DNA from 3 places in the Adlercreutzia sp. CNCM I-6215 genome. Region 2 is predicted to be linked to each of the others. Evidence: predicted binding sites of a transcription regulator. Region 2 holds the regulator's gene; each other region holds the start of a gene.

The links. The regulator LexA, encoded in region 2, represses DNA repair genes until DNA is damaged. The targets are predictions, from matches to a motif close to CNAACANNTGTTNG.
Region 1: the regulator LexA is predicted to act here: its motif matches at 2,362-2,375, upstream of ACW4LP_RS01285 (replication-associated recombination protein A).
Region 3: the regulator LexA is predicted to act here: its motif matches at 8,144-8,157, upstream of ruvC (crossover junction endodeoxyribonuclease RuvC).

Annotation. Positions count from the first base shown of each region.
Region 1 is NZ_CDRVMA010000001.1:308,817-318,863, forward strand. Features, by position in the region: gene ACW4LP_RS01275 (FAD:protein FMN transferase) at 1-963, opposite strand, end outside; gene ACW4LP_RS01280 (UTP--glucose-1-phosphate uridylyltransferase) at 1,062-1,874, shown strand; gene ACW4LP_RS01285 (replication-associated recombination protein A) at 2,412-3,725, shown strand; gene ACW4LP_RS01290 (DUF948 domain-containing protein) at 3,982-4,893, shown strand; gene ACW4LP_RS01295 (AI-2E family transporter) at 4,915-6,348, shown strand; gene alaS (alanine--tRNA ligase) at 6,415-9,051, shown strand; gene ACW4LP_RS01305 (type I restriction-modification system subunit M) at 9,324-10,047, shown strand, end outside.
Region 2 is NZ_CDRVMA010000007.1:73,983-84,029, reverse strand. Features, by position in the region: gene ACW4LP_RS06950 (hypothetical protein) at 1-312, opposite strand, end outside; gene ACW4LP_RS06945 (hypothetical protein) at 433-942, opposite strand; gene dut (dUTP diphosphatase) at 957-1,391, opposite strand; gene nrdR (transcriptional regulator NrdR) at 1,395-1,841, opposite strand; gene lexA (transcriptional repressor LexA) at 2,137-2,775, shown strand; gene hflX (GTPase HflX) at 2,895-4,217, opposite strand; gene dapF (diaminopimelate epimerase) at 4,373-5,296, opposite strand; gene miaA (tRNA (adenosine(37)-N6)-dimethylallyltransferase MiaA) at 5,363-6,313, opposite strand; gene miaB (tRNA (N6-isopentenyl adenosine(37)-C2)-methylthiotransferase MiaB) at 6,306-7,664, opposite strand; gene ACW4LP_RS06905 (stage V sporulation protein S) at 7,676-8,008, opposite strand; gene ACW4LP_RS06900 (ATP-binding protein) at 8,132-9,217, opposite strand; gene rny (ribonuclease Y) at 9,221-10,047, opposite strand, start outside.
Region 3 is NZ_CDRVMA010000002.1:255,519-265,565, forward strand. Features, by position in the region: gene ACW4LP_RS02780 (amino acid ABC transporter permease) at 1-364, opposite strand, end outside; gene ACW4LP_RS02785 (transporter substrate-binding domain-containing protein) at 361-1,302, opposite strand; gene ACW4LP_RS02790 (amino acid ABC transporter ATP-binding protein) at 1,314-2,045, opposite strand; gene ACW4LP_RS02795 (DUF1385 domain-containing protein) at 2,220-3,314, opposite strand; gene thyX (FAD-dependent thymidylate synthase) at 3,330-4,016, opposite strand; gene ACW4LP_RS02805 (class I SAM-dependent methyltransferase) at 4,093-4,989, shown strand; gene ACW4LP_RS02810 (cold-shock protein) at 5,048-5,251, opposite strand; gene ACW4LP_RS02815 (hypothetical protein) at 5,376-5,789, opposite strand; gene ruvB (Holliday junction branch migration DNA helicase RuvB) at 5,920-7,008, opposite strand; gene ruvA (Holliday junction branch migration protein RuvA) at 7,015-7,608, opposite strand; gene ruvC (crossover junction endodeoxyribonuclease RuvC) at 7,605-8,078, opposite strand; gene ACW4LP_RS02835 (DUF6273 domain-containing protein) at 8,490-9,491, opposite strand; gene ACW4LP_RS02840 (hypothetical protein) at 9,521-10,047, opposite strand, start outside.

The DNA.
Region 1 (10,047 bases), on a different contig from region 2:
GAGGGCGAGCAGGGTGGTAGAGAAGCCCTCCGCGTCGATGGATTTCTCGCAGATGACGGTGACGCCGGCCACGTCGGTTTCGACGGGGCGTCCCGTGCGCGGATCGAGGATGTGGTGGTAGAAGGTGCCGTCGGGTGCGGTGAAACAGCGCTCGTAGACGCCACTCGTGACAGCCGACCCCACAACCAGGGGCACGGCGCCGATGAGCTGGGAGGGGTCGCGCGGATCGCGGATGCCCACGCGCCAGGGGTCGCCTGTGGGCTTGGTGCCGCTCACGGCCACGTTGCCGCCGAGGTTCACGATGGTGCCCGAGAGTCCGTGGGCCTCCATGGCCGCCACGAGCGCATCGGCGATCCATCCTTTGGCGATGCCGCCGGCGTCCACGGCGGCATCGGGGTCGGCCAGCTGCGCGAAGCAGGCCTTGGGTTCGGGCGCTGCCTCGAACCCGGGCACCGCCTCGGTTGCGGCATCGGCGTCGCTCTCGGCCGCTGTGGCTGCCGGCGTCTTCCACAATCTGAGCGCGTGCCAGTCGACGTGGCGCACCGCCTCGGCGAGTGCACCATCATCGGGCACCGTGCCCTCGTGAAAATTCCACAGGCGCACCGCCGGGCCTACGGTAATGTCGAAGGCGCCCTCGCTTTCCGCGCAGTAGGAAAGCGCCCTCTCGAGCAGGTCGTAGGTCAAAGGGTCGATGGCCACGGGCTGGCCGTGCGCGCTGTTGATGCGTGCGATGTCGGAGTGGGGAAGCGTGCGGCTGAACAGGCGCTCATAGCGGCGGCAGAGCGCCCGGGCCTCTTCGAAGGCCGCCTGACATGCTGCCGTCTCGCCGTAGGCCTCGATGTCGATGACGGTGTTGAAGGCCAAAAAGCGCACGCCGGCCGGTTTGCCCTCGGCGGCGTCGTGCGCCTCCAGGAATTGCTCGTCGGGAATGGGGTCGAGGCTATGTGCGTCCGTTTTACTCATGGGGGACAGTATAGCGAACTCGACGAAGGAGAGAGGCGACGCGCGCGTCATCTGTAGTATCATGGGCGGCACGCGAACAACGAAGAGAAAGGCGCTCGATGAAGGCACTCATTCCCGCGGCGGGGCTCGGTACCCGCTTTCTGCCGGCTACCAAGGCCCAGCCCAAAGAAATGCTGCTGGTAGTGGATCGCCCGGCCATCCAGTATGTGGTGGAAGAGGGTCTGGCTTCCGGCGCTGATGAGGTCGTGATCGTCAACAGCCGCGAGAAGAAGGCCATTGAGGACCACTTTACGCCGAACCCGGAGCTGGTGGCGCTTCTGCGCGAGCGCGGCAAGGACGCCTATGCCGATGCGGTGGAATATGTCGGCAACCTGCCGGTCAGCTACGTGTATCAGGAGGAGGCGCTGGGGTTGGGGCATGCCGTGCGCTGTGCGGCGGCCAAGACCGGCGACGAGGCGTTCTACGTGCTGCTCGGCGACGTGCTCGTGCCGGGCAATGAGATGCTGCCGGCCATGAAGGCGGTTTCCGACGCCCATGGCGGCGCCAGCGTCATCGCGGTCATGCCCGTGCCCGATGACCAGGTGAGCCGCTTCGGCGTCATCGCCGGGGCCCCGGTAGCCGAGGATGTGTGGAAGGTGGACTCGCTGGTGGAAAAGCCGGCGCTAGAGGATGCGCCGTCGAATCTGGCGGTGTTCGGCCGCTACCTGCTCTCGCCCCGCGTGATGGAACTGCTGGCCGATGCGGAGCCGGGGGTGGGCGGCGAGATTCAGCTCACCGACGCGCTGGACGCGGTGCTTGCCGAGGAGGAAATGTACGCGCTTGTGGTGGATCCGGCCGACGGCTTCGACACGGGCACCGTGGAGAGCTGGCTCGAGACGAACAACGTGCTGTTCGCCCGCCGGCAGGGATAGGTGTTACCGCTGATGAGGTTTCTTCTAAAATGTGAAGAATTACTTAACGATGAGCCTATGAATCCACAAGTTCACCATGGGTGCATCATAGGGAATTCAAGGGTGGCTGTTATACTGACGTCAGCAAGTGAGACAACCCCCTCCGATCACTTGCCTGCTTTGTCTCTTTAAAGCAGAAAGCGGCTCCGCGAGAGTCGCATCCCCCCTCCTTCTGGCCCGGCGGCCCCCTCCGCCGGGCCGCTTCTTTTTGCGGGCGTAATTGCATCGCAATTACGCCCTGTCGACGCTGCGCGGCGGCGATGCGCCCCATCTTGCCCCTTGTTTCGGGTGCTGCGCGGCACGAAGGCCGCTTGACCCGAAGGCGGGGCAATCTGAGGCGCCTCGCCGCCGCTCGCTGGCTTCCTTGGGCGCACCTCTGAGTGGGTTCACGGTTGCGGGCTCGGCCCTTCGGGCCATCGCTAGCGTTCTTTTATCGGACGAACGACCAAAAACATTTGTTCTATTATTTTGATGGGCTCCGTGGTACCATTACGGGCTATGGATACTTTGTTTACTGCTATGGAAAATGATCGGAAGCGGGACGTGGCGCCGCTGGCGGTGCGCATGCGGCCGCGCACGCTCGACGAGGTGGTCGGGCAGGCGGAGGCTGTGGGCGAGGGCAGCTGGCTGCGCGCGGCCATCGAGAACGACGCCTTAAGCTCGGTCATCCTCTTCGGGCCGGCGGGCACGGGCAAGACCTCGCTCGCCCATGTCATTGCGGAGTCGACCCGCGCCACCTTCGTGGAGGTATCAGCCATCGGGGGCACCGTGTCCGACTTGCGCCGGGAAATCGATGCGGCGGAGAAGCGGCTCGTCATGGGAGGCCTGCGCACCATCCTGTTCGTCGACGAGATTCACCGGTTCAATCGCAGCCAGCAGGACGCGCTTCTGCACGCGGTGGAAGATCGCCTTGTGGTGCTTGTGGGCGCCACCACGGAGAACCCGTTTTTCGAAGTGAACTCCGCCCTCATCTCGCGCTCGCGCATCGTGGAGCTGCATTCGCTCGCCGATGATGAGATCGCCGAGTTGGTGGGCCGTGCCGTGGCCGACGATCGGGGGCTTGCCGGCTGCTATGCTCTGGAAGATGAGGCCACTTCTGCCATCGTCACTCTGGCCGGCGGCGACGGCCGCGGGGCGCTCACAACGTTGGAGTTGGCCGCTGGTATGGTGGCGCCGGGCACGAAGGAGGCCCCCGTTTCCATCACCGAGGCCATGGTGCGGGCCGCCACGCCCCACCGCGCGCTGCCCTACGACAAGAACAAGGACATGCACTACGACATCATCTCCGCGTTCATCAAGAGCATGCGGGGCAGCGATCCGGATGCCGCCGTGTACTGGCTCGCCCGCATGATCGACGGGGGAGAGGATCCGAAGTTCATCGCCCGCCGCATGTACATCGCTGCCTCGGAGGATATCGGGAACGCCGACCCCCAGGCCCTGCTTGTGGCCGAGGCCGCCTTCCGGGCTGCCGAGGTCATCGGTTACCCGGAGTGCCGCATCAACTTGGCCCAGGCCGCCATTTACTTGGCGCTGGCGCCGAAGTCCAACAGCGCCGAGGCCGCGATCGATGCGGCGCTGCGCGAAGTGCGCAACGGCCCGGTGCGCAAGGTGCCCGACTACCTGCGCGATCGTCATCGCCCCGGCTCGGAAAACTACGGCGAGTACAAGTACCCCCACAGCTACCCGGCCGGCTGGGTCGATCAGCGCTATCTGCCCGAGGGCCTTGAGCGCGGCTGCTTCTACCAACCCGGCGAGCGCGGCTGGGAGGCTTACCGCACCGACGCCGCCGCCCGCGACCGCCAGGGGAGTTGAGTCGCGGCTCGGCGTGTTGCGCCCGCCGCGTTGCGGGCGCCGCGCAGCGAGCCAGGCATCGTGTTGGGGCGACGTGCCGGCGAGGGCGCCCCAGCGCGGGTGCCGCTGGCGATGCCGCTCGCGTGTGACACGATGTCAACTTCCGTTTACGGAATGGCTACTATGCGGACGCGTTCCGTGGAGGCCCTGCGCAACTTAATTAGAATGACTCCAGTAATGGTATAGTCAGGTCTTCGGAATTATAAGGAGGCTCATCATGGATTTCGCAGGGATCGTGGACATCGCGCTGCCCGTCATCTACGTGCTCGTCGGCGCGGTGCTCGTATGGTTCGTCGTGGAATTGGCGCTCACCATCCGCTCGACGCGCTCGACCATCGACGACGCCCATAAGGAGCTCACCCCCACGCTGAAGAACGTGGAGAAGATCACCGCCCAGGTCGATCCCCTCATCGCCCATGTGGATGCCCTGGTGACCGATCAGATCGACCCGCTGCTTACCCGCGTGAACGAGATCGCCGAGGAGGCCAAGCCCGCCGTGGGCCGCGTCGATCCGCTGGTGGAGCGTCTGTCGCTCACGGTGGACGCGGCGAATTTGGAACTCATGCGCGTCGACCAGATTCTGGAAGATGTGACCCAGATCACCGATTCCGTCTCGAAGGCCGCCGGTGCCGTCGATACCGTGACGAGCGCTCCGATCGATTTGGTGAACTCGCTCACGGGCAAGTTGCGCAGCAAGTTCAAGCCGCGCTACGCCTCCGATGAGTCCGTGAGCTTGGGAGCCGCTGCCGACGCCAGCGCCGCCGCGAAGGCCGGCCGCGCGCCCGAGCGCGGGGCGACCGTTGCCGCCGCCGTCTCGGCCATGGGGGATGCCGCCCGCGCCGTCGTCGCCGAGGGCAAAGACCGCCGCGCCGCTGTCAAGGCCGCCAACGCAGCCAGCCAAGAACGTGCCCACGACTTCGAAGACCAGCTCTCCGGCACCGCCGGCACCATCGCCGATGCGGCCGTGGCCAACGCCAACGCCGACATCGACACCGACGCGCCGGCCGCGCCGGCCGCGACGGCCCCTGCCGACCCCGCAGCCGCTGCCTCGCCGACCGTCTCTCCCAACGCCGCCGCGGCTCAGGCCGAGCCGGCCCCCGTGGGGAACAGCCCCTACACCGTTCAGTAGCTTGCACCTGAGGAGATTCCCATGAGCACCGACGCGTCTCAATCGCAGGGAGGAGCCGACGCGCCCGCTTCCGTCAACAACCCGCGCAGCGCGGCCGCCACGGCCACCGCTGCCGCCAACGCCATCTCGCGCACCAAGCAGGCCCGCGCCCGCACGCGCTTCTTCGACCTGTGGGCCGTGGTGGCGGCCATCCTGCTTCTGGCGGCGATCGTCTACCTGCTGAACATCCTGTCGGTGCCCGTGGCCATTCTCATCTGGACTGTCATCATCGTCTTCTGCCTGCGCGGCATTGTGAACGGGCTGGAGAAGCGCCATATCAACCGCGGTTTGGGCACCACGATCGCCTATGTTATCATGGCGCTCGTGCTCGCCCTTATCGGCTTCCTTCTGTTCTCGCCTATGTTCGGCCTGAACGCCCAGTTCAACGACTTGGTCAGCAACCTGCCCCATTATGTTGATGCGGTCATCGCCTGGGGCAACGACCTGTACGCCCGCTACGCCCCGATGCTCGAGGACGAAACGGTGAAGAACGTCATCAGCGAGGTGCAGAAGTCGGCCGCATCCTGGGCCTCCTCCATCGCTCAGGGCAGCGCCAACGGCATCGTGGCCTTCTCCACGACGCTGGCCAACGGCCTTATGGCCTTAGGGTTCGCGCTCGTCATCGCCTTCTGGATCCTCATGGAGCTGCCGGCCATGGGCCGCGAGACGCGCCGGCTCATCGGCCCCAAGCACGCCGAGGACGCCGAGTTCTTCCACGCCACCTTCACCCGCGTCATGGGCGGCTACATCAAGGGAACGCTTCTGCAGTGCGCCGTCATCGGCGTGGGCTGCGGCATCCTGTTCCAGATCGTCGGCGTGCCCAACGCGGCCGTGCTCGGCCTCATCACCGGCGTGATGAACATCATCCCCATCATCGGCCCGTGGCTGGGAGGTGCGCTCGCGGCCATCGCGGCCGTCTTCGTGAGCCCGCTGGTGGCCCTTATCGCCCTGGCCGGGACCGTGGTCATCCAGCAGCTCGTCTACACCTTCGTCTCGCCGAAGATCATGGCGAACTCGGTGGACATCCACCCGGCTCTCACCCTTATCGCGTTGATGGTGGGCTCGGCCCTCGGCGGCGCCATGAGCGGTCTTATGGGGTCGCTCGTGGGCATGCTCGCCTCCATCCCGCTGGTGGCCGTGGCCAAATCGGTGTTCGTCTACTACTTCGAGAAAAAGACCGGCCGGCACCTGGTGGCCGAGGACGGCGTGTTCTTCAAGGGCGTGCCGTCGGACAACGAGGAAGTGAACCCGCTGTCGGACGCCACGTCACCGGGCGTCACCACCGGCTCCATGAAGCCCATCAAGCTGGACGACGCGACGCTGTTCGGCCGCAAGTTGCCGAAGCTGCGCTCGCAGGCCCATGGGAAGGTGACGGCGCGCCATTCCCATGATGACACGTCGTCTTCCAAAAAGTAGCGCGCAAGGAGCGCTATAATCTGCTGCAACTGTTTTCGTTGACCGTAAAGGACGGATAGAACACCTATGCGTTACATGACCACCGCTGAGATTCGCGAGAAGTACCTGAACTACTTCCAGGAGAAGGGCTGCAAGCTCGTGCCCTCCTCCTCGCTCATTCCCGACGATCCGTCGCTTCTTCTGACGAGCGCCGGCATGGTGCAGTTCAAGCCCTACTTCCTGCAGCAGAAGCAGCTGGAGGCGCCCTATATCGGCACCACCTCCGTGCAGAAGTGCGTGCGCACCAACGACATCGACATCATCGGCACCACGGGCCGTCATCTGAGCTTCTTCGAGATGCTCGGCAACTTCTCCTTCGGCGCGTACTTCAAAGAAGAGATGTGCGCCTGGGCCTACGATTTCTCCGTGAACGTGCTGGGGCTGCCGCCGGAGCGCTTGTACTTCACCGTGTTCGAGGACGACGACGAGACCATTGAGATTTGGAAGAACCTGGGCGTGCCCGAGGACCACATCTCGCGCCTCGGCGAGGACGACAACTTCTGGCGCGCCGGCCCCACCGGTCCCTGCGGCCCCTGCTCGGAGATCTACTACGACCAGGGCCCGGAGTTCGGCTGCGGCAGCCCCGACTGCGCGCCGGGCTGCGACTGCGACCGTTTCCTGGAGTACTGGAACTGCGTGTTCACCCAGTACGACGGCCAGGAGGACGGCACCTTGGCGCCCCTTCCCAAGAAGAACATCGACACGGGCATGGGACTCGAGCGCATGGCCGCCATCATGCAGGGCGTGCAGTCCAACTACGAGACCGACGTGCTGCGCAGCCTGGTGGCCGTGGGCGAGCGTCTGGCCGGCGTGACCTACGGCGAGGATGCTGAAACCGATCTGGCTCTGCGCATCATCGCCGATCACTCCCGCTCGGTCACCTTCATGATCGCCGACGGCATCCTGCCGGGCAACGAGGGCCGCGGCTACGTGCTGCGCCGTCTGCTGCGCCGCGCCATCATGAAGGCCCAGCTCATCGGCATCGAGGGGCACTTCCTCAACGAGTACGTGGACGAGATCGTGCGGCTCATGGGAGATGTGTACCCCGAGATCGTGGAGAACCGCGAGCTGGAGCGCGGCCTCATCATGGCCGAGGAGGACCGCTTCGGCGCCACGCTGCGCCAGGGCCAGGCCTACCTGGAGGAGGCCCTCGGCAAGCTTGAGGGCGACGTGCTCTCCGGCGAGGAGGCCTTCACCCTGCACGACACCTACGGCTTCCCTGTGGAAGTGACCCAGGAGATCGCGGAAGGCCGCGGCGTGAAAGTGGACATGGAGGCCTTCGAGGCCGCCATGGAGGCCCAGCGCGAGCGTGCCCGCGCCGCCGGTGCAAAGGACGCCGAGGCCGCCTGGTCCACCTACGGCGGCATCTACAGCGATCTTTTGAACGAGCTCGGCCCCACGGAGTTCATCGGCTACGACGCCACCGCCGCCGAGACGCGCGTGCTGGCCGTCGTCGTCGATGGCGAGCGCGTGGGCACCCTGGCGCCGGGGCAGACCGGCGAGGTGGTGCTGGCCGCCACGCCCTTCTACGCCGAGATGGGCGGAGAAGTGGGGGACACCGGCGTCATCGAGAACGGCGAGGGACGCCTTTACGTGCTGGACACGAAGGCTCCCGAGAAGGGCCTGTTCGTGCACGCGGTGCGCGCCGAGGAGGCGGGGCTCGCCGAGGGCGATACCGTTGTGGCTCGCGTGGATGCGAACCGCCGCGCCGCCATCGAGCGCAACCACACCGCCACCCACATCCTGCACGCCGCGCTGCGTCGCGTGCTCGGTGACCACGTGAAGCAGGCCGGCTCCTACGTGGGCCCCGACCGCCTGCGCTTCGACTTCACCCACTTCGAGGCGTGCACGCCCGAGCAGCTGGCCGAGGTGGAGCGCGAGGCCAACGAGCACATCATGAGCGCCACGCCCACCACCATTTACGAGACGTCGCTGGAAGAGGCCCGCGCCGCCGGGGTCACGGGCTTGTTCGGCGAGAAGTACGGCGAGGTCGTGCGCGTGGTGGAGGCGGGCGACCTCTCCCGCGAGCTGTGCGGCGGCTGCCATGTGAACAACACCGCCGAGATCGGCTTTTTGAAGATCACGAGCGAGTCGTCGGTGGGCGCCAACGTGCGCCGCATCGAGGCCGTGACGAGCTACGGCGCGCTCGCCTACGTGAACAAGGTGGAAGCCGAGCTGAAGGAGGCCGCGGCCACGCTGCGCGTGCCGCCCTTCGACGTGTCCGAGCGCGTGGCGGCCGACCAGAAGGCCCTGAAGGAGATGCGCACCAAGGCCAAGCGCGCCAAGGACATGGTGAGCGACGACATGTTCTCGACGCTGCTCTCCCAGGTTCAGCTGGCGCCGGCGGGGTACCCCGTCATCATCGCGCGCACCGAGGTTCGCGACGGCGGCCAGATGCGCAATATGTGGGACGTCGTGCGCAGCCGCATGGACGCGCCCGGCGCCATGGTGGTGGCCGGTGTGAACGACGGCAAGCCCGTGCTCATGGCCGCCGGCACCGATGAGGCGGTAGCGGCGGGCTTCAACGCCGGGGCCATCATCAAGGCCATGGGCCCGGCCATCCAGGGCGGTGGCGGCGGCAAGCCCACCATGGCCCAGGCCGGCGGCAAGAACCCCGACGGCATCGATGAGGCCCTGGAGATCGCCCGCAACATGATCCTGTAGCGGCGCGGAGGGGCGCGACTGCATGAGGGGCGCGGCATTGCCTCGCCCCTCTTTTGCGTTTCGGAACATACAAGCCGTGCATTGCTTGAGAGAATCTCATTGAATGCTGATCGTGTCGGTATAAATGTCGGTATAAATGTCGGTATAAATGTCGGTATAAATGTCGGTATAACCGCGCCGCTTCCAGATGCGTTGCTCCGACTGATGCTAACGCTGTGATAAAAGCGTTAGCTATAATGAAATGATCTGTGCACCATTCGAAAGGGAACGGAATGAACAAGCAACAGCTCGCCGCGAAAATCTGGGAATCGGCCAACCGCATGCGGGGCAAGGTGGATGCGAGCGAGTACAAGGATTTCATTCTGGGCTTCATCTTCTACAAGTACCTCTCCGAGAAGGAGGAGCAGTTCTTCCTGGGCGAGGGTATGACGGCGTCTGATATGGAGCAGCTGGTGGAAGAGGACGAGGAGACCGTAGGCTATGCTCAGAATCATCTGGGCTATTTCATCTCCTATCAGAACCTGTTCTCCACTTGGATCCAAGCCGGCAATGATTTCGCTGTGTCGCAGGTGTACGAGGCACTCTCGGCCTTCAGCCGCCTTGTGAGCCCCCTTTACAAAAACGTGTTCGACGGCATCTTCATCACGCTACAGACGGGACTGAGCAAGCTCGGCGACAATACAGGGTCGCAGACGAAAGCCGTGCGCGATCTCGTCCATCTCATTCAGACCATCCCCATGAGCACGCACCAAGATTACGATGTGCTGGGCTACATCTACGAGGATCTCATCTCGAAGTTCGCCTCTAACGCCGGCAAGAAAGCTGGCGAATTCTATACACCCCACGAGGTGTCGGTGCTCATGGCGGATATCGTCGCTCATCATTTGCGGAGCCAGGACACGATTCGTATCTACGACCCCACGAGCGGCTCTGGTTCGCTGCTCATCACCATCGGCGATGCGGTGAAGCGTCGCATGGGGGATGCGGACGGCATCG
Region 2 (10,047 bases):
GGTATAGCTCTTGCAAGTAAGGGTGATCTGGGCCGTGGCGCTGTCGCCGTCGACATTGATCGAGTCGATCGCGTAATCGAAGCCGCTCAGGTAGGACTTCATGAACTCGACGCCGTCGATGCCGTAGACCGAAAGCTGGCTCATGTCGATGGACTCGGAGAACTCGTTGACGAACGCGTCGTCGATGTTTTTGATGCTGTCCAGTTCGGACGCGAGCGATGCGCGGATGGCGTCTTCATCGCTCGTGCCGCCCGAGCAACCGGCCAACCCGACCATTCCAATGGAAAGCGTCAAAAGAGCAGCGAGAACCACTAGAAAACCCTGTATAGTTGATCGTGATTTCGATTTTACATAATCCATATTATCAGCCTTTCTTGTCAATCTTTTCAGAAGCCCTCCAACTTGAAACATTTTACCATATATGGAAGGTGTTTAGCCCCAGGCATTGCCGCTGCCGCCGGATGGCTGCGCGGTGATGGTGGCGCCCTCGCCGAGGATCGAGGTGAAGTCTCCCGTTTGCATGGCCTCCATGAGCACGGGCATCATGAGCGCGATGCCGACGATGTTGACGATGAGCGCAATGGCGCTGATGGCGAGACCCCAGATAAGCGTCTGGCGTACCGTGGCGGCATAGACCTTCTGGCGACCATCGACATCGTCTATCACGTGCTTGATCTTAACGAAGCCGACAATGGCGCAGACGAGGCCCACCGTGCTCAGCATCACGCCGCCGATGATGAAGGAGACTGGACCTGCAATGGCGGCTACCGTCGAGAGCGTGCGGGCGGATTTCAGGTCGGCGTCGATGAGCGCCCGTCTCTGATCCTGCGAGGGCTCCGTCGACGGCTCGGGTCGCTGGGGATTTTCGGGAGTCGTCTCCGGAGCTCCCAGCTGCTGGGGCTCGGGCGTTTCTTCGGGTTTCGAATCGCGGTGATCGGTCATAAAGGACACTCTTTCTAGGAAAGGCCGCTGCTTCCGAAGCCCTGCGCTCCGCGCGAGCTCTCGGGAAGCTCATAAGTGTTATGTAAAGTAATGGTGGGGGTAGCGATGATCACGAGTTGGGCGATGCGCTCGCCCTTTTCGTAATTGAACACCTCCGTTGGATCGAGATTGATGAGCGGCACCTTGATCTCCCCCCGGTAGCCGCTGTCTATGAGGCCCGGGGCGTTCACGATGGAGATGCCCTGTCGTGCCGCCAGGCCGCTTCGGGGAATGATGAGCCCCGCATAGCCCTCGGGAACGGCCAAGGCGATACCGCAGGGCACGAGTGCCCGCTCGAAGGGCAAAAGCGTGCCGCCCTCGGCGGCGCGCAAATCGAGACCCGCATCGCCCGGACGGGCGTAGGCGGGCGCTTCCAGGGTCTCGTCGAGCTGCTTGAAAAGAACGTCCATGGATCAGCCCAGCTCTTTCAGGGCCTCGGAGAACTCCTCCACATTCTGGAAATCCTTGTAGACGCTGGCGAAGCGAATATAGGCAACGTCATCCAGAGTGGCCAGACGGGCCAGTACCAAATCGCCCAAATCGCGCGATTTGATCTCGTTGCGCTGACTCGATCGCAATTCCGCCTCGATGCTCGTGATGAGTCCGTCGATCTTCTCGGGCGTGATGGGACGTTTCGCGCAGGCGATGAGCAATCCTCGCATGAGCTTCTCGCGGTTGAAGACCTCCGATGAACCGTCGGCCTTGATGACGAGAATGGGATTTTCGGCGAGCCGCTCGTAGGTGGTGAATCGCGTGCCGCACTGCAGGCATTCGCGACGGCGCCGGATAGAGGCGCCGTCGTCGGCCGATCGCGAGTCGACGACTTTCGATTCCTGGTAGCCACAGGAAGGACAGCGCATAGGTTCTCCTTCTCACTTTGATAAGTTGATTGCTTATCATACCCTATCAGACCTAGCGCGCTCCCCTCTTCAAAACATTGCTACCTTCACGACACCCGCCCTCGACGCTCTAGGCGAAGAAGATGAGGAATGACGCGATGGTGCTGAGCGTGAAGGCTATGGAAAATTCGATGCGTGCCATTTTTTACTCCTGACCTCTTGCGTAGAACCTTTGTTCGCAGTTATAATAGAGCGAACAAAGGTTCACGTCAAGAGATTTTTCAAACAAATGTACGCTTTTGTGAAAGGATGCGCTATGACCCAGAAAGTGACCAAGCGGCAACAGGCGGTTCTCGACTGCATCGAAGCGTGCATTCGCGAGAAGGGCTACGGTCCTACGGTGCGCGAGGTGTGCCAGAGTTTGGGGCTCTCCTCCCCTTCCACCGTCCATGTCCATTTGAAGGCACTTGAAGACAAGGGCTTCATCAAGCGCGACCCCCTTAAATCCCGCTCCATCGCGCTTACCTATCCCATCGAGGAGGTTCCCTCCCCTGTCACGGCTTTCGCGGCCGCCTACAGCAAGCTCGTCAATGTGCCCTTGGTGGGCAACGTGGCTGCCGGCTCCCCTATTCTCGCCGAGGAGAACATCACCGACACCATCACGCTGCCCACCGATATCGTCGGCGATGCCCCCTCCTTCATGCTCTCGGTGCGCGGCGAGTCCATGATCGAGGCCGGCATCAACGATGGCGACTACGTGGTTGTGAAGGAGCAGCCGGTGGCCAACAACGGCGATATCGTCGTGGCCATCATCGACGACGGCGCCACCGTCAAGCGCTTCTTCCGCGAGGCCGACCATATCCGCCTGCAACCGGAGAACTCGACGATGGATCCCATCATCACCACGGACTGCTCCATTGCCGGCAAGGTGGTGGCCGTGTTTCGGCGCCTGTAGCGCCTTCGCCGCGCCGATAGGCCGCGAGTCCTCCCCTTTCGGTCAATCAAGAGCGCCCCTGCTCCGGATGCGAGGATCCGGAGCAGGGGCGCTCTTTCGTTTCTGGAGCGGTGGTTTCCTCAAGCGTCGACGTCCGAGACAAGGTAAGGGGAGAACGCGCTGACGAAGGCAGGGGCCGCGAGCAGCTGCAGGCGCGTGCCCGTGGCCTCGTGGCTCTCGGAGATGATGTGGCAGCGCTCGTGGGCCAGCGATACCAAATCCCCCCGTTGGTACGGCACGAGCACGTCCAGCTTGGCGTCGGCGGACGAGGCGGCCTGGGCGATGGCGCCCACGAGTTCCTCTATGCCCTCTCCAGAGCGGGCGGACACGAACCGGGCGCTCGGATAACGCCTTTTAAGGCCGGCCAGCGTCTCGGCGTCCAGCAGATCGCATTTGTTGAAAGTGGCGATCGTGGGAATGCTCTGGGCCCCTATCTGGTCGAGCACCTCGCACACGGCCTCGATCTGCCCCTCGAACTCCGGCGAGGAGGCGTCGATCACGTGCAGGATGAGGTCGGCTCCGGTGATTTCGTCGAGCGTCGACTTGAAGGCCTCGACCAGGGTGGTGGGCAGCTTCTGGATGAAGCCGACGGTGTCGGTGACGGTGACCTCGCGGCCCTCGGGCAGTTCGAACTTGCGGGTGGTGGAGTCCAGCGTGGCGAAGAGCTTGTCGTAGCTGAGCACGTCGGCTCCGGTGAGCCGGTTGATGAGCGAGCTTTTCCCGGCATTGGTATAACCGGCCAGTGCCACTTTGAACATGCCGCTGCCGTACCGGCTCTCACGCTGCAACGAGCGCACGTCGGACAGACGCTCAAGCTCGCGGCGAATGCTCGTGATGCGCTTGCGCACCATGCGGCGGTCCACCTCCAGCTGGCTTTCGCCCTCACCGAAGCGGGATCCCACGCCGCCTCCCATGCGGTTCGAAGCGAGGTGGGCCCACATGCCGCGCAGGCGCGGGTACAAGTACTGGTTCTGGGCGAGACGCACCTGCAGACGCCCCTCCTTGGAGGTGGCGTGCAGGGCGAAGATGTCCAGAATGAGGGCCGTACGGTCGATGACCTTCACGGACTTGTCCATGACCTTCTCCAGATTGGCCTGCTGGGAAGGTGTCAGCTCATCGTCGAAGATGACGAGGTCGGCCTCGTGCGACCGTGCCAGCTCGGCGATTTCGTCGGCCTTGCCCGTGCCGACGAAGGTGCGCGGGTTGGGCGCGTCCAAGCGCTGGGTCGTCGTGGCCACCACATCGGCTCCGGCCGTATCGGCCAGACGTTCCAGTTCGGCCAGGGAAGATTCCAAGGGCCACGGCAGCCCCGGGCGCTCGACGCCCACGAGAACGGCGCGCTCGCGGCGCTCCTCGGCCTTGGTGGCCGGACCCTTTTGGATGACGGATTCGTATTCGGTCATAGCATGCTCCTTTGCTTCAAGTAACGACGGATCCCATGAGGGGAAGGCGGTGCAAGTGGTCGTTACAGGCGCATGAGCATCACTCCTTAATCGTGGCGCGGCGTTGCGCCGGTGAAACGGGGGCTATCATAGCACAACAGCAGCGCCGGAGAAGCTCACGGCAGCACAATGGTTCCCGAGAAGCTCTCCGTTGCCGGTCCCGTCATGGATATCGTGCCATCCTCGTTCCAGCAGATGTGCAGTAGGCCGCCGCTCAACAGGAGATCGTTCTCCCTGCCGGCCCGACCGGTGAGGCAGGCGGCCGTGTTGGTGGCGCAGGCGCCGGTGCCACAGGCCAAGGTCTCGCCGCAGCCCCTCTCCCATACGCGCATGGCGATGCCCTCATCGGTGACGGAGGCGAACTCGACGTTGGTTTTCTCGGGAAATACGGGATGCGTCTCGAAGAAGGGGCCGGGAAGATCGATGCGCAGGGTCGAGAGGGATTTCTCAGCACCAGCGGGGAACAGCTCGTCGGGCAATGCCGCCCAATCGTCCACGAGGCAGACGGCGTGGGGGTTTCCCATGGAGACGCACACGAATTCGAAGGTTCCCCACGGCGAATCGAGGCGCAGATGCCCCACATAGGGCGCACCATCGGTCGCGCGGGAGTCCGGCGCGGCATCGACGGGCACGAGCACGGGATCCAAGATGGGCGCGCCCATGTTCACGGTCGCCTCGGTCATCTTCCCCTCCGCATCCACGGAAAAGGCGATAGGGCGCGGGCCGGCCAGGGTGTCGGCCACAAGGCTGCCCGAGGCAACGTCCGCCAGCTCGCGATCGACGAGGTACTTGGCGAAGCAGCGCACGCCGTTGCCGCACATTTGGGCCAAGGTGCCGTCGGCGTTGATGTAGTGCATGTAGCCGTCTCCCTCTTCCGAGAGAGCCGGCCGCACGAGGATGACGCCGTCGGCGCCGATGCCGAAGTGGCGGTCGCACAGATACGACACCTGCTCGTCGGTCAGATCAAGAGCGCAGTCGCGATCGTCGATGAAGACGAAATCGTTCCCGAGACCGTGCAATTTGGCGAAGGACAACTCCATGGGACGCTCCTTTTAGGCGGCAATTGAGGGGGCGGAAGCTCTCCTCGACGACCCGGAAGGGCCGCTTCAACCATGGTAGGCGTCCAATGTTTCCAACTGGGAAAGAATCTCGGCGGCCACGGCTTCGGCATCGCCGACATCGGCGTTCACCCAGCGGATGCGCTTATCGCGGCGGAACCACGTACGCTGGCGCTTGCCGTAGCGGCGCGTGGCCGTCTTGATGGCCTGCACGGCCTCCTCTAGCGTGATGTTCCCATCCAGCGCCTCGACGATCTCCTTGTATCCGATGGCCTGGGGCGCCGTGACGCCGTCGCGGAATCCGGCGGCCAGCAGGCCCCGCACCTCGTCGACGAGCCCTGCGGCCACCATGGCATCGACCCGGGCGTCGATGCGCTCGTTCAGGATAGCCGGCTCCACGGCCAGCCCGAATTGCACGGCTGGAACGAAGGGCGCCACGGTGGCGAGCCGCTGTTTCTGCTCGGCGTAGCTGGCACCCTCCTCCAAAAGCTCGAAGGCACGCACGACGCGCCGCACGTTGTTGGGGTGGATGACGGCGGCGCTTGCGGGATCGCGCGCCTCCAGCGCCTCCCACAGGGCCTGGTTGCCGTGTTCCTCCGCATAGGCGGTCCAGCGTTCGCGGACGGGGTTTTCCACCTGGTCGCCCTTGGGGAAGGCGAAGTCGTCGATGGTCGCCTGCACGTACTGGCCGGTGCCGCCGCAGAGCACCGCTCTCTTGCCGCGGGCGTCAATATCGCGAATGCAGTGCCGGGCGAACGCCTGGAACAGGGCCGCCGAGTAGGGCTCGCCGGGATCAACGAGATCGAAGCCGTGATGGGGCACGCGGCGCTCAGATGCGGGAAGCTTGCCCGTGCCGATGTCCATGCCCCGGTAGATCTGCATGGAATCGGCGCTCACCACTTCCCCGCCGAGGCGCTCGGCGACGATCTGGGCCGCGTCGGTCTTGCCCGAGGCCGTGGGCCCCACGATGGCGATGACGGGTGCGGAAAGCTCAAGCATGGACGATCGTGCCCGAGAGATACCAGGTGCGGGCTTCCTCGATGGTCACGGGCACGATGCGCCCCACCAAAGACGTCGCGTCCGCACCAGCGGGCACCGGCGCGTGAACGGTCTGGTTCTTCGGGCTCTTGCCGGCCAAGATGGAATCGTCGCGCTTGGACGTGCCCTCGACCAGCACGGGCACCGTGGCGCCGAGCTCTGCCTGGTTCGCCTCGAAGGCCTTGCGTTGGACGAGATCCACGAGCCGGTCGAAGCGCTCCTGGATGACCTCGCGGGGCGTGTCGTCGTCCATCTCCGCAGCAGGGGTCCCCTCGCGCTTGGAGTAAATGAACGTGAACACCTGGCTGTAGCCGACTTCCTCCACGAGGCGATAGGTGTCCATGAAGTTCTCTTCGGTCTCGCCGGGAAATCCCACGATGATGTCCGTGGACAGGGCGATGTCGGGACGGGCGCGGCGAAGCTTCTCGATAAGGCCGAGGTAGTGCTCGCGGGTGTAGCGGCGGTTCATGGCCGAGAGGATGCGGTTCGAGCCCGACTGCACGGGAAGGTGCAGCGCCGGCATGAGCGAGGGCAGCGTGGCGAACAGCCCGATGACCTCGTCGGTGAGATCCTTCGGGTGACTCGTCGCGAAGCGGAGCCGCTCGATGCCCGCGGCGTCCACGGCCCGAAGGACATCCGCGAACCGCGGCTCGCCGTAGAGGTCGCGCCCGTAGGAGTTCACGTTCTGCCCCAGCAGCGTGATCTCCTTGACGCCCGCTTCCGCATAGGAGCGCGCCTCGGCGGCGATGTCGTCCAGGGGCCGCGACTTCTCGCGCCCGCGGACGTAGGGCACGATGCAGTAGGAGCAGAAATTGTTGCATCCCACGGTGATGGGCAGCCACGCCGCCCAGTCGTGCTCGCGCACCGTGGGCAGGGCGGAGGAGAACTCCGCTCCCCCCTCAATCACTTCGGCGGCGCGGCCGTGCTGCTCGATGGCGCGTCGGAGAAGCCCCGGCAAAGAGCCCAGATTGTGAGTGCCGAAAACCACATCGAGATGGGGAAGCGCCGCAAGCAGCTTGTCGCCGTCGCGCTGGCCGATGCAGCCGCCTACGGCGATGTAGCGCTTGTCGAGGGGCGTGCCGTCGCGCAAGGGGATGTTCTTCATGGAGGCGACCTGCCCGTAGAGCCTCGTGTCGGCAGCCTCGCGGACGCAGCACGTCATGAACACGACGATGTCCGCCTCCTCGATGGTTTCGACGGGCAGCGAGCCCAGGCCCTCCAGCATGCCGGCGACCCGCTCGGAATCGTGCTTGTTCATCTGGCAGCCGAAGGTGTGGATGCAGAAACGAGTTCCCTCGAAGACGTTGCTCATAGCAAAACCCTCTAATGGACCGCGGCCGCATCGACGATGGGGGCGATCGCGGCGGCGCCCCGCGGCTCGACGGCGAAGCGGATGGCCGTGCGGTACTCGCCGTCGATGACGATGTCCGCGAAGGAGGGGATGCAGCAGATCTCGATGCCCACCGGCGAGAGGAACCCGCGGGAGATGGCCACGGCTTTCACAGCCTGGTTCACCGCACCGGCCCCCACGGCTTGAATCTCCACCGACGCCCCGTCTTTGATCATGCCGGCGATGGCGCCGGCAACGGAGGCGGGAGACGATTTGGAGGATACTTTGAGGCACCCGATGGAGGGCTTGGTTTCAGTGGTAGACACAGCTGGTCCTTGTCGTTTGTGGTGCGGTTCTTCTCTGGATGTGGTTCGTTTAGCGGGCGCCCGTGGCGCCTTCAGCCCGAATATTCTACCTGTTGCACCCGAGTGGCGCAACCGCGCGCTTCCTTAGAGCGACGTGCGGATGGGAACGGTGATGCGGATGGCTTCCTGGCCCACGATGACCTCCGCCTCGCCCACCGCTTCCAGATAATACGTTTCCGCCACGGGCTCCATGAGCCGGCCGATGCCGCGCTTCAGCGCATCGATGTCCTCGGGAGCCAGACGCAGGGAGCGGGCGTTCTTAGAATTTCGCCGGCGCTCGGATGGGCGATGGGCCTGCCGCGGGAACGATTCGGCGGCCAAACGCTCGGTTAAGGGGTCGAGCGCAGCGATGGCCCCGTCGAGAATGCGTCGGGCCGAGCGCTCGGAGAGCGGCAGCCCCAGGGCCTCGCAGCGGTCCGCGAGGTCATCGGGGCCGGCGGCCAGGGCGAGGCGCTTGACGAGGGGGATTCCCGTGCCGTCGCCCCCGAAGGCGCGCACGGCCGGGGAGAGCGAGGCGAGGCCCAGTTGGTACAGCGTCGCTGCCACCTCCACCGGGGTGCCGAGATACACGGAGAGGTCGCCGCGGTGCTCCAAGGCGAATTCCGCGGCCGTGCGCACGATGTTCTTGGGGCCGCGCATCGCCCACGAACCGGAAGGCTCCTGCTCGAAACGGGGAAACGTCGACTGATCCGCCTTCTCGGCGAGGCTTTCGGTGTCGGTGGCGACCGTGAGGCTGGTGCCGAGCCCCGGCTCCGATTGCAGCACCCGGGCTTCTTCGGCGTTCACGGAGATAGAGTAAAGGGCCATGCCGCGCCCGTGCATGCCCCACTTGTCCATATGCGCGCTATCGAGCTTCGAGGTGACGCGCGGTTCGAAGATGCGCTCGTGCTGCGCGGCGGGAATGCCCTGTCCGTCGTCGAGGACGGTGAGCAGACGTTCGTTGCCGGTCTTCTGAGTGGCGAGGAAGATGCGGCTGGCGCCGGCATCGCGGGCGTTGCGCAGAAGCTCGATGACAACGTCCTCGCTCGAGCGGATGTCCTGGGCGGCCTGGCGTCGTTCGGCCTCGGAGGACCGGAGGCGGACGAAGCCGTCTCCGAGGTCATCCTCGACCCGGAGACGGCTCTCGCCGCACACATCGTCTATGAAATCGCTGAGGGTATCGCCTTCCATGGCCTACTTGGCGTAGTCGACCGCACGGCTCTCGCGGATGACGACGACTTTCACCTGGCCCGGATACTGCATCTCGTTCTCGATCTGCTGGGCGATGTCGTGGGCCAAAACGACGGATTCGGCCTCGTCCACCACTTCCGGCTCTACCATGACGCGAACCTCGCGGCCTGCCTGGATGGCGTAGGTGCGCTCGACGCCCTTGTGCGAGTTCGCGATCTCCTCGAGCTTCTCGAGGCGCTTCACGTAGGCGTCCAGCGTCTCCTTGCGGGCACCGGGACGGGCAGCGGAGACGGCGTCGGCGGCCTGAATGAGCACATCGACGACGGAGTTGGCCTCCACATCGTTGTGATGGGCCTCGATGGCGTGGACGATCTCGGGGCGCTCGCCGAAGCGACGGGCCAGATCGGCGCCGATGACGGCGTGGCTGCCCTCGACCTCGTGGTCGACGGCCTTGCCGAGGTCGTGCAAAAGGCCGGCTCGCTTGACGGGAATGGGGTCGAGCCCGAGCTCGGAGGCCATGACCGAGGCCAGATAGGCCACTTCGAGCGAATGGTTCAGCACGTTCTGGCCGAACGAGGTGCGATAGCGCAAACGTCCCAGGGTGTTGACGAGCTCCGGGTGGAGATCGTGGATGCCCGCATCGAACGTGGCCTGCTCGCCGGCCTCGTGCACCCGCTGGTTCACCAGCTTGACGGCCTTGTCGTACATCTCCTCGATGCGCGCGGGGTGGATGCGCCCGTCGGCGATGAGGTTCTCCATGGTGACGCGGCCGATCTCGCGGCGCACCGGGTCGAAGCAGGAGATGGTGACGCACTCCGGCGTGTCGTCGA
Region 3 (10,047 bases), on a different contig from region 2:
CGCGGTGCACCGAGCCGATTCCGCTGCGCACCACCTCTGACATGTAGCCACCGTGATAGGCGCCGATAGCGATGACGCCGATCCAGAACGAGGCGATGGTAAGCCCCAGCAGCGGGAACACGGCGTAGAGCACGAACACCTGCAGAAGCAGCGGGATGTTCTGCACCGTCTCCACGTAGACACGCGTGAGGGCGCGCAGGATGCGGAAGCGCGACACCGCGAACACACCGAAGACGAAGCCTAAAACGAGCGCGATAACGAGGGCCAGAGCCGAGATGGCCGCGGTCATGCCGAAGGCGGCCAGGATGTCGGGCCAGCGCGCAAAGAGCGCCTCCCACTTGTAGGGCGCGAAGATCTCCGTCATCGGGACGCGCCCCCTTCCGCGGCCGCCCCATCGTCGGCCGGATCCCCCTCCCCCAGGCCCGTGCCGCCGGCTTCCTGCTCGGCTTCCACGTCCGCCTCCGTGACCAGCGACAGGCCCCAGCGCTCCTTCAGCGCCCTAAGCGTTCCGTCGGCCTCCATGGCCGCGATGGCCTCATCGACGGGCCCCGAATACTCGCCGTCCTTCTTCGTGGCCACGCCGTACTCCTGGGGCGCGAACTGCGTCGGCAGCAAGTAGGTGCTGTCGTCCTGGTAGCCCAAAAGAATGGAGCTGTCCACGGAAAAGGCGTCCACGCGCCCGGCCACAAGCGCGATCTTGATCTCGGGATAGGTGGCGTACTCGGCGAACTTCAGCGTGATGCCCGCCTCGGCGGCGGCCGCCCCCAGCTTGTCCTTGGTGGTGGCCGACAGCGCCACGCCCACGGTCTTGCCGTCAAGGCCCGCCAAATCGGTGATGCCCGACTTCTTCAGCACGAGCACACCGATATGGTCGATATAGTAGGGCCGCGAGAAATCGTAGGTCTTCTTGCGCGCATCGGTAATGGTGAAGGTGGCGAGCGTCGCATCCAGCGTGCCGTTGTCCAGCATCGCCCCGCGGGTGGTCACGTTCACGCCCACAATCTCCAGCGCGTTGGGATCGCCCTTGATCCGCGCGGCGAGCTCGCGGGCCACGTCCACCTCGAGCCCCTCCACGCTTCCCGTCTCGGGGTTCTGGAACCCGAAGCCGGGCACGTCGATCTTCGTGCCGATGCGCAGCACGTCGCCCGCAGGCGCGCAGCCGGAAAGCGGCAGCACCGCGCCACCCAAAGCCGCGCCCGCCACGGTAGCGCCGGCCAACCGCACAAAGCCGCGCCGCGTGAGATACGTCCCGCGCATCCCAGTCATCCCGTTCACCCCAACCGTTTTGCCCGTCACGTTCATCGCGCACCCCCTCACAGTATCTTGGAGAGAAACGCCTGCACGCGCTCGTTGGAATCGGGACCGAAGAGGTAGGCCGGCGTGCCCTCGTCGACCACGAGCCCGTTCTCCATGAACACCACTTTGTCGGCGGCGTCGCGTGCGAGCCCCATCTCATGGGTGACCATGACGATGGTCATGTTCGTCTCGGCCAGCGACTTGATGACGTCGAGCACTTCGTTGACCATCTCCGGGTCAAGGGCGCTCGTGGGCTCGTCCAAAAGCATGATCTTCGGGTGCATGTTCAGCGCGCGGGCGATGGCCACGCGCTGCTGCTGGCCGCCGGAGAGCTGGTCGGGGTACTTGTCCAGCTTGCTCGTGAGTCCCACGCGCTCCAAGTAGGCGCGCCCCGCCTCTTCGGCCTCGGCCTTCGGTACCTTCAGCACCTTGGTGGGCGCGAAGGTGACGTTTTCCAACACGGTCTTATGGGGATAGAGGTTGTAGCCCTGAAACACCATGGCCACCTCGCTGGCCAGCTTGCGCGTGTTCACCTTCTTGGCCATCATGTCGATGCCGTTGACGGTAAGCTCGCCGGAATCGGGGCGCTCAAGGCCGTTGATGGAACGGATGAGCACGCTTTTGCCCGAGCCGGACGGCCCGATGACGACGACCTTCTCGCCTTCTGCCACGTCCAGCGAGACGCCCTTGAGCGCCTCCACTTTCCCGAAGTTCTTCTTAAGATCCTTGGCGGATATCAGTGGCTCCATGCTCCCACGCTCCCATCCGGACCGTCATCTCGAACAGTTACGGGGAATTCTAACGTTCTGTCAATTAGTCGTGGTTTCGCTGGCACTACGGGTTTTTCACAGCTTATTGACGGCGCGGGTGGAAGGAGGCGCAGCAACGTCGACCGGGAAGCGGTGGCGGCGCAGCGACGCCGATCAGGAAGCGGTGGGCGCTGTCTTTGCTGCCGCCTTCGCCTCCTCGGCATCCTCGCGAGCGAGCACGGCCTGCATGGCGGCGATGGCGCACTCCATCTGGGCGTCGTCGGGCTCGTGGGTGGTGAGGTACTGCATCTGCATGCCGGGCCACAGAATTACCTTCACGAGCGGGTTGTCCGGATGACTGCCGGCCCACTTCACCGTGATCTCGTAGGAGATGCCGGCGATAACGGGCATGAGCACGATGCGGGCCACGATGACCAGCACGAGCTTCGGCATCCCGTCGGGCACCCCGAAGCCGGATATGATGGCGTTTAAAGGGAAGATGGTGTACACGAGGATAGCGATGACCATGACCATGATGAGGAAGGCGGTGCCGCAGCGCACGTGCAGGCGCGGGAACTGGCGGGCGTTGTCGGGGGTCATGGGAAGGCCGTGCTCGAAGCAGTGGATGGCCTTGTGCTCGGCGCCGTGGTACATGAACATGCGCTTGATGTCCTCCATGCGGCCGATGAGCCAGATGTAGAAGACGAACACGGCCACGCGCAGAAGGCCGTCCACGATGTTCCAGGCCAGCGTGTGGTCGTCATACTCCCCCACGATGAGGTTCGTGATGGCCGCCGGCGCCACAATGAACAGCACCACGCCCAGCACGAGTCCCACGATCATGGAGATCATCATCTCGCGGTGGCCGAACTCCTCTTCTTCCTCGCGCGTCTCGGCATCTTCGGTCAGAGTCGTTTCGTAGTCCACGGCCTCGGCCGAAGCCTCTGCAGCGGCCTTCTGCTCGCCCTCCTCGTCGCCGAAGGCGTGCAAGGCGGCGATCTCCAGGGCCTTGAACCCCAGCATGAGCGACTCCACGAGCGCCCGGCAGCCGCGCACGAGCGGCCAGTACATCCAGCCGTTCTTGTCCTTGCCGCTCGTGAGGTCGTGCTCCTCCACGTAGATGGCGCCGTCCGGCTCGCGCACGGCCACGGCCCAGTTGTACTTGCCGCGCATCATGACGCCCTCGATGAGGGCCTGGCCGCCCACGTGGGTTTTTATGGCCCCGTCCTCAGAGAACGCGCGGGACAGATCGCTCTTCTGCTTGGTCATACCGTCGTCCTAAGCCTAAAGCTGCGAGCGATCGACGCGCGGATAGGGGTTTCCGCAGGTCATCTTGCCCTCGGGGCAGGTGCCGTGGATGCAGGGCGCCCCGGCGTCGGCGAAGATGTACGGAGCCGTCGGACGGGCAAGCTCCAGCATCTTCCACGCCATCTCGCGGATCTCCCACTGGGCGCGGTTGCAGCAGCGCAGTTCGAAGAAGTGCAGAAGCTCGCGCACGTTCATGGTGATGACGATCTTCGTCTCGCAGGCGTTGGGCAGAAGATAGCGCGCGTCCTCGGCGGGAATGCCGGCCGCGACGAGCGCCCGGTAGGCCTCGGCCACGGCAGCAGCGGCCTCGTCGAACAGGCGATTGCACTCGGGGTCGGCGGCCACGGTGGCGGGCTTCACCATGGGAATCTCGCCCTTGAACTTCACGTAGCGCTGGGACTGCTGGTTGAAGCTGGCGATGCGATGGCGCACCAGCTGGTGGGTGAGCGCACGGGAAACGCCGTCGACGGCGAAGGTGTAGCTGGCGTGCTCGAGGGTGGAGAAGTGCCCCGAGCCCATGATGGTGGAGAGCACGCTCTTCACCCGCTCGGGCGGCATGGTCTCCATCAGCTCGCTCGCGCCCACCGGCGCATAGCACAGCCGCGCCGCCGTGGCGATGGCGCGCTCGGGGTCGGGCGTATGGTACAGAAGCTCTACCTGCATAACGTCTCCTCGCATCTCGATTTCGTTCCAGAGAAGTATAATGGCTGAACGACCGACGACACGGCTTGGAGGCCCCATGCACGACGAATTTACACCCTTGCTCACCGCAACGGATTGGAACGAGGAGTGGAAAGAGCTCCAGAAGGTGCGGCGCCATGCCGATGACGCGGCGTTCTGGGACAAGCGCTCCGCCACCTTCACCACCAAGGACGCCCCGAACCTCTATGTGGAGAAGTTCTTGGAATACGCGGAGATTCGCCCCGGCGAAACGGTGTTCGACATGGGATGCGGCACCGGAGCCCTGGCCGTGCCGCTCGGCGAGGCGGGGCACAAGGTAGTGGCCGCCGACTTCTCCCAGGGCATGCTGGATCAGATGCAGGCGCGGCTCGACGCAGCCGGCGTGCGCACCGTCTTCCCCAAGCGTATGAGCTGGGAGGACGATTGGCCGGCCTTCGGCGTGCGCGAGGGCATGACCGATGTGGCCATCGCCTCGCGCTCCATCGCCACGGCCGATTTGCGCGATGCCCTTTTGCGCCTGACGGAAGTGGCGCGCCGGCGGGTGTGCATCACGCTGGCCACCGGCTCCTCCCCCCGCGTCGACGAGCGCATCCTGGCCGCCGTGGGGCTGCCCTCGGTGCTCGGACGCGACTACCTGTACGCGTTCAATATCTTGGCCAATGAGGGGATCAAAGCAGAGGTGCGCTACATCGACAGCACCCGCGACGATACATTCGCCACCCCCGAGGACGCCTACGAGAAGCTAGCCACCATGATCGACGACTCCGCGGCCGTGCGCGCTTCCGACGAGGAGCGCGAGCAGGCGCGCGCCAACTTGCGGGAATGGCTCGCCGCGAATCTCGTTCCCAACGAGACCGCCGGCGCTCCCGGCCGCAAGGGCGTCATCCAACTCGCCTGGCGCCTTGCCGAGCCTCGCATCGTCACCTGGGCCTTCCTCGCCTGGAATACCCACTAGCAGCAAAAAGGGCCCGGGATTGCTCCCGGGCCCTTGGCGTCATGTCAGTTTCTAAAAGTTAGATACGTTCCACGTTGCTCGCCTGCAGCTTGCCGTTCTGGCCCTCGGTCACCTCGAAGGTAACGGCGTCGCCCTCGTTGAGGGTCTTGAAGCCCGACATCTTGATCTCGGAGAAGTGGACGAAGAGATCCTCGCCGTCATTCTGGGAGATGAAGCCGTAGCCCTTCTCGGGGTTGAACCACTTGACAGTGCCTTCCGCCATGATACTTTCCTCTTTCCTCCCGCTCGTCTGACGAGCGGGTATAGCAATACGGGCGCGAAGCCCAGCTCCCTTTTGGGAGCGCGCTATAACTATACGCTAACTTCGGCCAATTTCCTCGGGGAATTTACGCTTCTCCATCACTTGCGGTCATAAGCGCCTCCAGGGCCTCGTCGCTGACGGGGTCGGATCCCAACTCGTGCCCGAAGGCGGCAGCGACGGCGCGACCCTGGGCACGCCGGAGCTCGGCCATATCCGCACGTCCCGCCTCACCGTGGTAGCGGCCGGAGAGCATGAGGCTGCGGGCGATGTACTCCGTAAGGTGCGGGTCGACCCCCGACACCTGCAGCACCGATGCCAGCGATTCGGGCGCGAGGGAGAGCAGCGCCTCGCCATCCAGATCGGTGGCATCGCCCAGGGCCATATCGAGGGCCCGGGCGGCTCCGTCCGGATCCTCCTCGCCGGCCGCCCGTTCCATCGAGCGCCGAATGGCCCCCAGAAGCTGCGCGATGATGCGCATCAGATAGTCTTGCTCGAACATCGCTGTTCCTCCAATCCCTCCGTAGGGGCAGACCTTGGTCTGCCCTCCCGACAGCGTCAACGCCGCGGAAAGGGGCGGCCAAGGTCGCCCCCTACGGAAACGACGACAGTCGAAATTGCCTCAGCTACGGCTAGCATCCCTCCGGCGGCACGAGGCCCAAATGCTCCCAAGCGCCGGCGGTGGCCTGACGGCCCTTAGGGGTGCGCATCATGAGGCCCTGTTGCATGAGGAAGGGCTCGTACACATCCTCCACCGTGTCGGGATCCTCCGCCAGCGCCGACGCCAGCGTGGTCAGGCCCACCGGACGGCCGCCGAACTGCACGCAAAGCACTTCCAAAAGGCGGTTGTCCACAGCGTCGAGCCCCAGATGATCCACCTCGAAGAACGTGAGCGCCTCGGCGGCCACGTCCTCGGTAATGGCACCGTCGCCGCGCACCTGGGCCCAGTCGCGCACGCGCTTCAGCAGGCGGTTGGCCAGACGCGGAGTGCCCCGGGAACGGCGGGCAATCTCAAGCGCACCCTCCTCGTCGATGGCAACGTTCAGAATGGAAGCCGAGCGGCACACGATGAGCGAGAGCTCCTCGGGCGTGTAGTACTGCAGGCGGAAGGCCACGCCGAAGCGGTCGCGCAGAGGACCGGTGAGCAGGCCCGTGCGCGTCGTGGCGCCGATGAGCGTGAAGCGCGGCAGATCGAGCCGGATGGAGCGGGCCGCCGGGCCCTTGCCCACAACGATATCCAGCACGAAATCCTCTAGCGCCGGGTACAGCACCTCTTCCACCATGCGGTTCAGGCGATGGATCTCGTCGATGAACAGCACATCGCCCTCTTCGAGGTTGGTGAGAATGGCCGCCAAGTCCCCTGTGCGGGCGATAGCCGGCCCCGAGGTGGTACGGATGGAGGCGCCAAGCTCGTTGGCCACCACCGTGGCGAGCGTGGTCTTGCCCAACCCCGGAGGGCCCGAGAACAAAATATGATCCGCCGGCTCGCCGCGCCCCTGGGCCGCCGCGATCATGATGCCGAGGGATTCCTTCACCTTCGTCTGGCCCAGATAGTCGTCGAGCCTTTTGGGGCGCAGGGAGAAATCCAGCTCCAGATCGTCCTCGGTGAGCGTCGGGGCCACCGCGCGCTCGCGCCCCGGCGCCGACGCCGAGCCCTGCGCGCCAGCGCCGTCCCGCGCGGCCTCGAACACCATGCCCTCTATGTCCAGATCGAATGCCATGACTTCCTATCGACTTCCCAAACGTTTCAGGGCATATTGTAGCAGCGCGCCCTCGCCCGCGCCCTCGGGGGCCCCCTTCAGGGCCACTTCGGCCTCGGCGGAGGTGAAGCCCATGGAAAGCAGCGCCTCGGTAGCCCCCTGCGCCGCCGCGCTGCTCGCGGACTCGGCAGCGCCCTGGCTGAACAGCGACTCCATGCCGGCATCCAGCGTGCCCTTGAGTTCCAAGATGATGCGCTCGGCAGTCTTCTTCCCCACGCCGGGGATGTGGGACACCCGCGCGATGTCCTGGGAGGCGATAGCATCGGCAAGCTCGGCCGGCGAGAAGGTGGAAAGGGCCGCCAGGGCCATCTTCGGCCCCACTTTCGACACGCCGATGAGCTTTTCGAACAGCACCTTCTCTTCCTCAGAGAGGAAGCCGAACAGCGCGATACCGTTCTCCGTCACGGACAGGTACGTGAGCACGCGGGCCGTATCGCCCACGGCCAGCTTGCCCAAGTCGCCACCGGGCATGGCCACTGCATAGCCCACGCCGGCGACATCGATATAGGCCGTCTGCGGGGGCAGCACCGCCGCTACCGTTCCGCTCAGAAATGCAATCATGCGAGCCTTCCGTTCTCGTGAGTCGTATAGCAAATGGCCGCCGCCAGCGCATCGGCAGCATGGTCGGGCTCGGGAGGCTGGTCAAGCGAAAGCAAATGGCGAACCATGTACTGCACCTGATCCTTCTCGGCCGATCCCTCTCCCACCACGGCGAGCTTTATCTGGCGCGGGGTGTACTCACCCACGGCAAGGCCGCCCTCGGCGCAGGCCACGAGCGCCGCCCCGCGGGCTTGGCCCGTGGCGAAGGCGGCCGTGACGTTCTGCCCGAACCAGACCGTCTCGATGCCGACGCATTCCGGACGGAAGCGCTCGACCACCGCGCCGATCTGGTGGTGGATCTTCATGAGGCGCTCGGCCAGCGGACGGGACGCCGGCGTGGCCACGCAGCCGTAGGCCACGCACGCAAGATGCGGCCCGCACTGCTCGATGACCCCCCAGCCCGTATGGGCGAGCCCGGGATCGATCCCCATCACGATGCGCGTCCTGCCAGCCAAAAGATAAGCCCCACTTTCCAAATTCGAGTGGGGCTCATTTTAGAACATCTGTTTGTGAAAAGCAAGTGAAATTACGGGCGCTGGCACGGTTGAACACCTTGCAGCCGCTGCCGGACAATTGCACCACCCCTGCGACGCCCAACCAACATACTCATGTTGTACGCGCCAGCCGGGAGCCATAAGAAAGCACTACAGATGCGGTTGTCGGAGACAGACGACCCCGAATGCCGCATTCATGCAAGAGCCTTCGATGACCATGGCAAACTTCAATGCGTCCAAGCGGCCATCTAACCTAAAAAGACGCCGAGCATGGAGTCAGACGACCGCTTCGAAAGTCCCTTCCACCTGTATACCACATGGGCATGAGAGGCTAGATGGTTTGACGGTTTATATGCAGAAGCCGGGAACCACGCCGTAGGAGGTGTCAGCGGGCCAGTCGTCATCGGGGACGGCACCAGAAACCACGAACTGGAAGCCGCTCGGATTGGCCGGACGCGGGGAGCGTGCCCACCAGCAAATCTCAGAACCCTGGAAATTTTTCTCCAAGACCTCATTGGGTCTCGAGGGATCAGCCGTATCGCGAAACAGCTTGTACTCGACTCCCTCGGCGTTAAGCACCTCGTTATAGACACCATTATCACCTCTGTACCACTCGATCGCGCCGTCGAGCTCCGCGACTGAGAACAGCCACAGCGAATCAGAAGTCGCCGTCACCGCCGAGACGTCCTGCGTCTCGCCCACATTATTGGTGAGCTTGTCCACCGGCACGATTGCGGCATCGAGATCCTCGGGCAGCTGGGCACGCCAGTCACCGTTGAGGTAGGCGCGCATTTGCGAAGCTTCCCAGCCACCGGCGTTGGTTTTGCTCGAGTTCATGGAACCCTTACCGATAGCATCGCCGAACACAAAGGTTATTCCGGCCTTGCCACCCTCGGTTTTGTTGTCGTGGGCAAAGCCGACAATCTGGACGGTGGTCTGAGTGCCATCGCTCAGAGTCACCGACTTCACCTGGGTTCCGTCGAGTCGGCCGTCGGGGGTGCAGAGCTCGTACTGCTTGGCAACCTCAATAGCTGCATCTTCGTCTTCTGCGGCGGCGATCTCGGCAGAGATCCGCGACAACTCATCCCAAGAGTAGCTCTCCAGCGCCGATACCGCAGGCTCCGTCTCCGGAGCCTGCGCCTCCTGCTCAGATTCCGCGGGCGTTCCGGCCACGTCCTGCTCCGGCGCCTCCTCGGCGGCTTCAGGAGCAGGCGCTTCGGCACCCGCCGGCGCTTCCTCCGTCGCGCATCCGGCCAATGCCAGGAGGGTCGCCATGGCGATCGCCGCAGTTACACACGCGAGTCTCGGCAAAGCCTCCTCGATCCTCTTCGCAAATTCCATCCTAATCATGCGTATCGCTCCTTCATACAACATTGCCATTACGTCGTTTCGTCAGACGGCTCTGACGCCTCTTCCGTTTCGCACTCTCCTCTGCGATTGCCCACCTCCTCTCTCTCGCTGATGACCAGAAAAACGACCAAGGCAGCCAGCACGAACGCCGGGAATGACAGGCTGCTAGCCCATAGCCGGTCAACGGTAAAGCACTGATCAGAAGTACATGAGAAAAAAGCCCATGCCGCCAAGACGACGAAAGCGGCAACAACGGCGCAGGTTCTGCGCCGTTCGCGTGCTTGGACTTTGCCGCGAGAGAGGGGACGTCCCCTCTCGTAAGGGCACGGCGCGTCGAAGTAGTGGTATATGCTCGCGAAAGGCCACTTCCACACGTTCGCGGCCCAATCCTTCATCCTCCGCCAACGGCCGTCGCGGCTGCCCCGCTCGCTGTCGCGCAGGCGGCACGCGGCGCAGTCGGCGAACCGCTCGTAGCGCGCCGCCAGATCCAGCTCCTTGGCCATGACATCGGATACATATCCCGGGGCATCCGCATCGAACACGTCCGCAGGAAGAA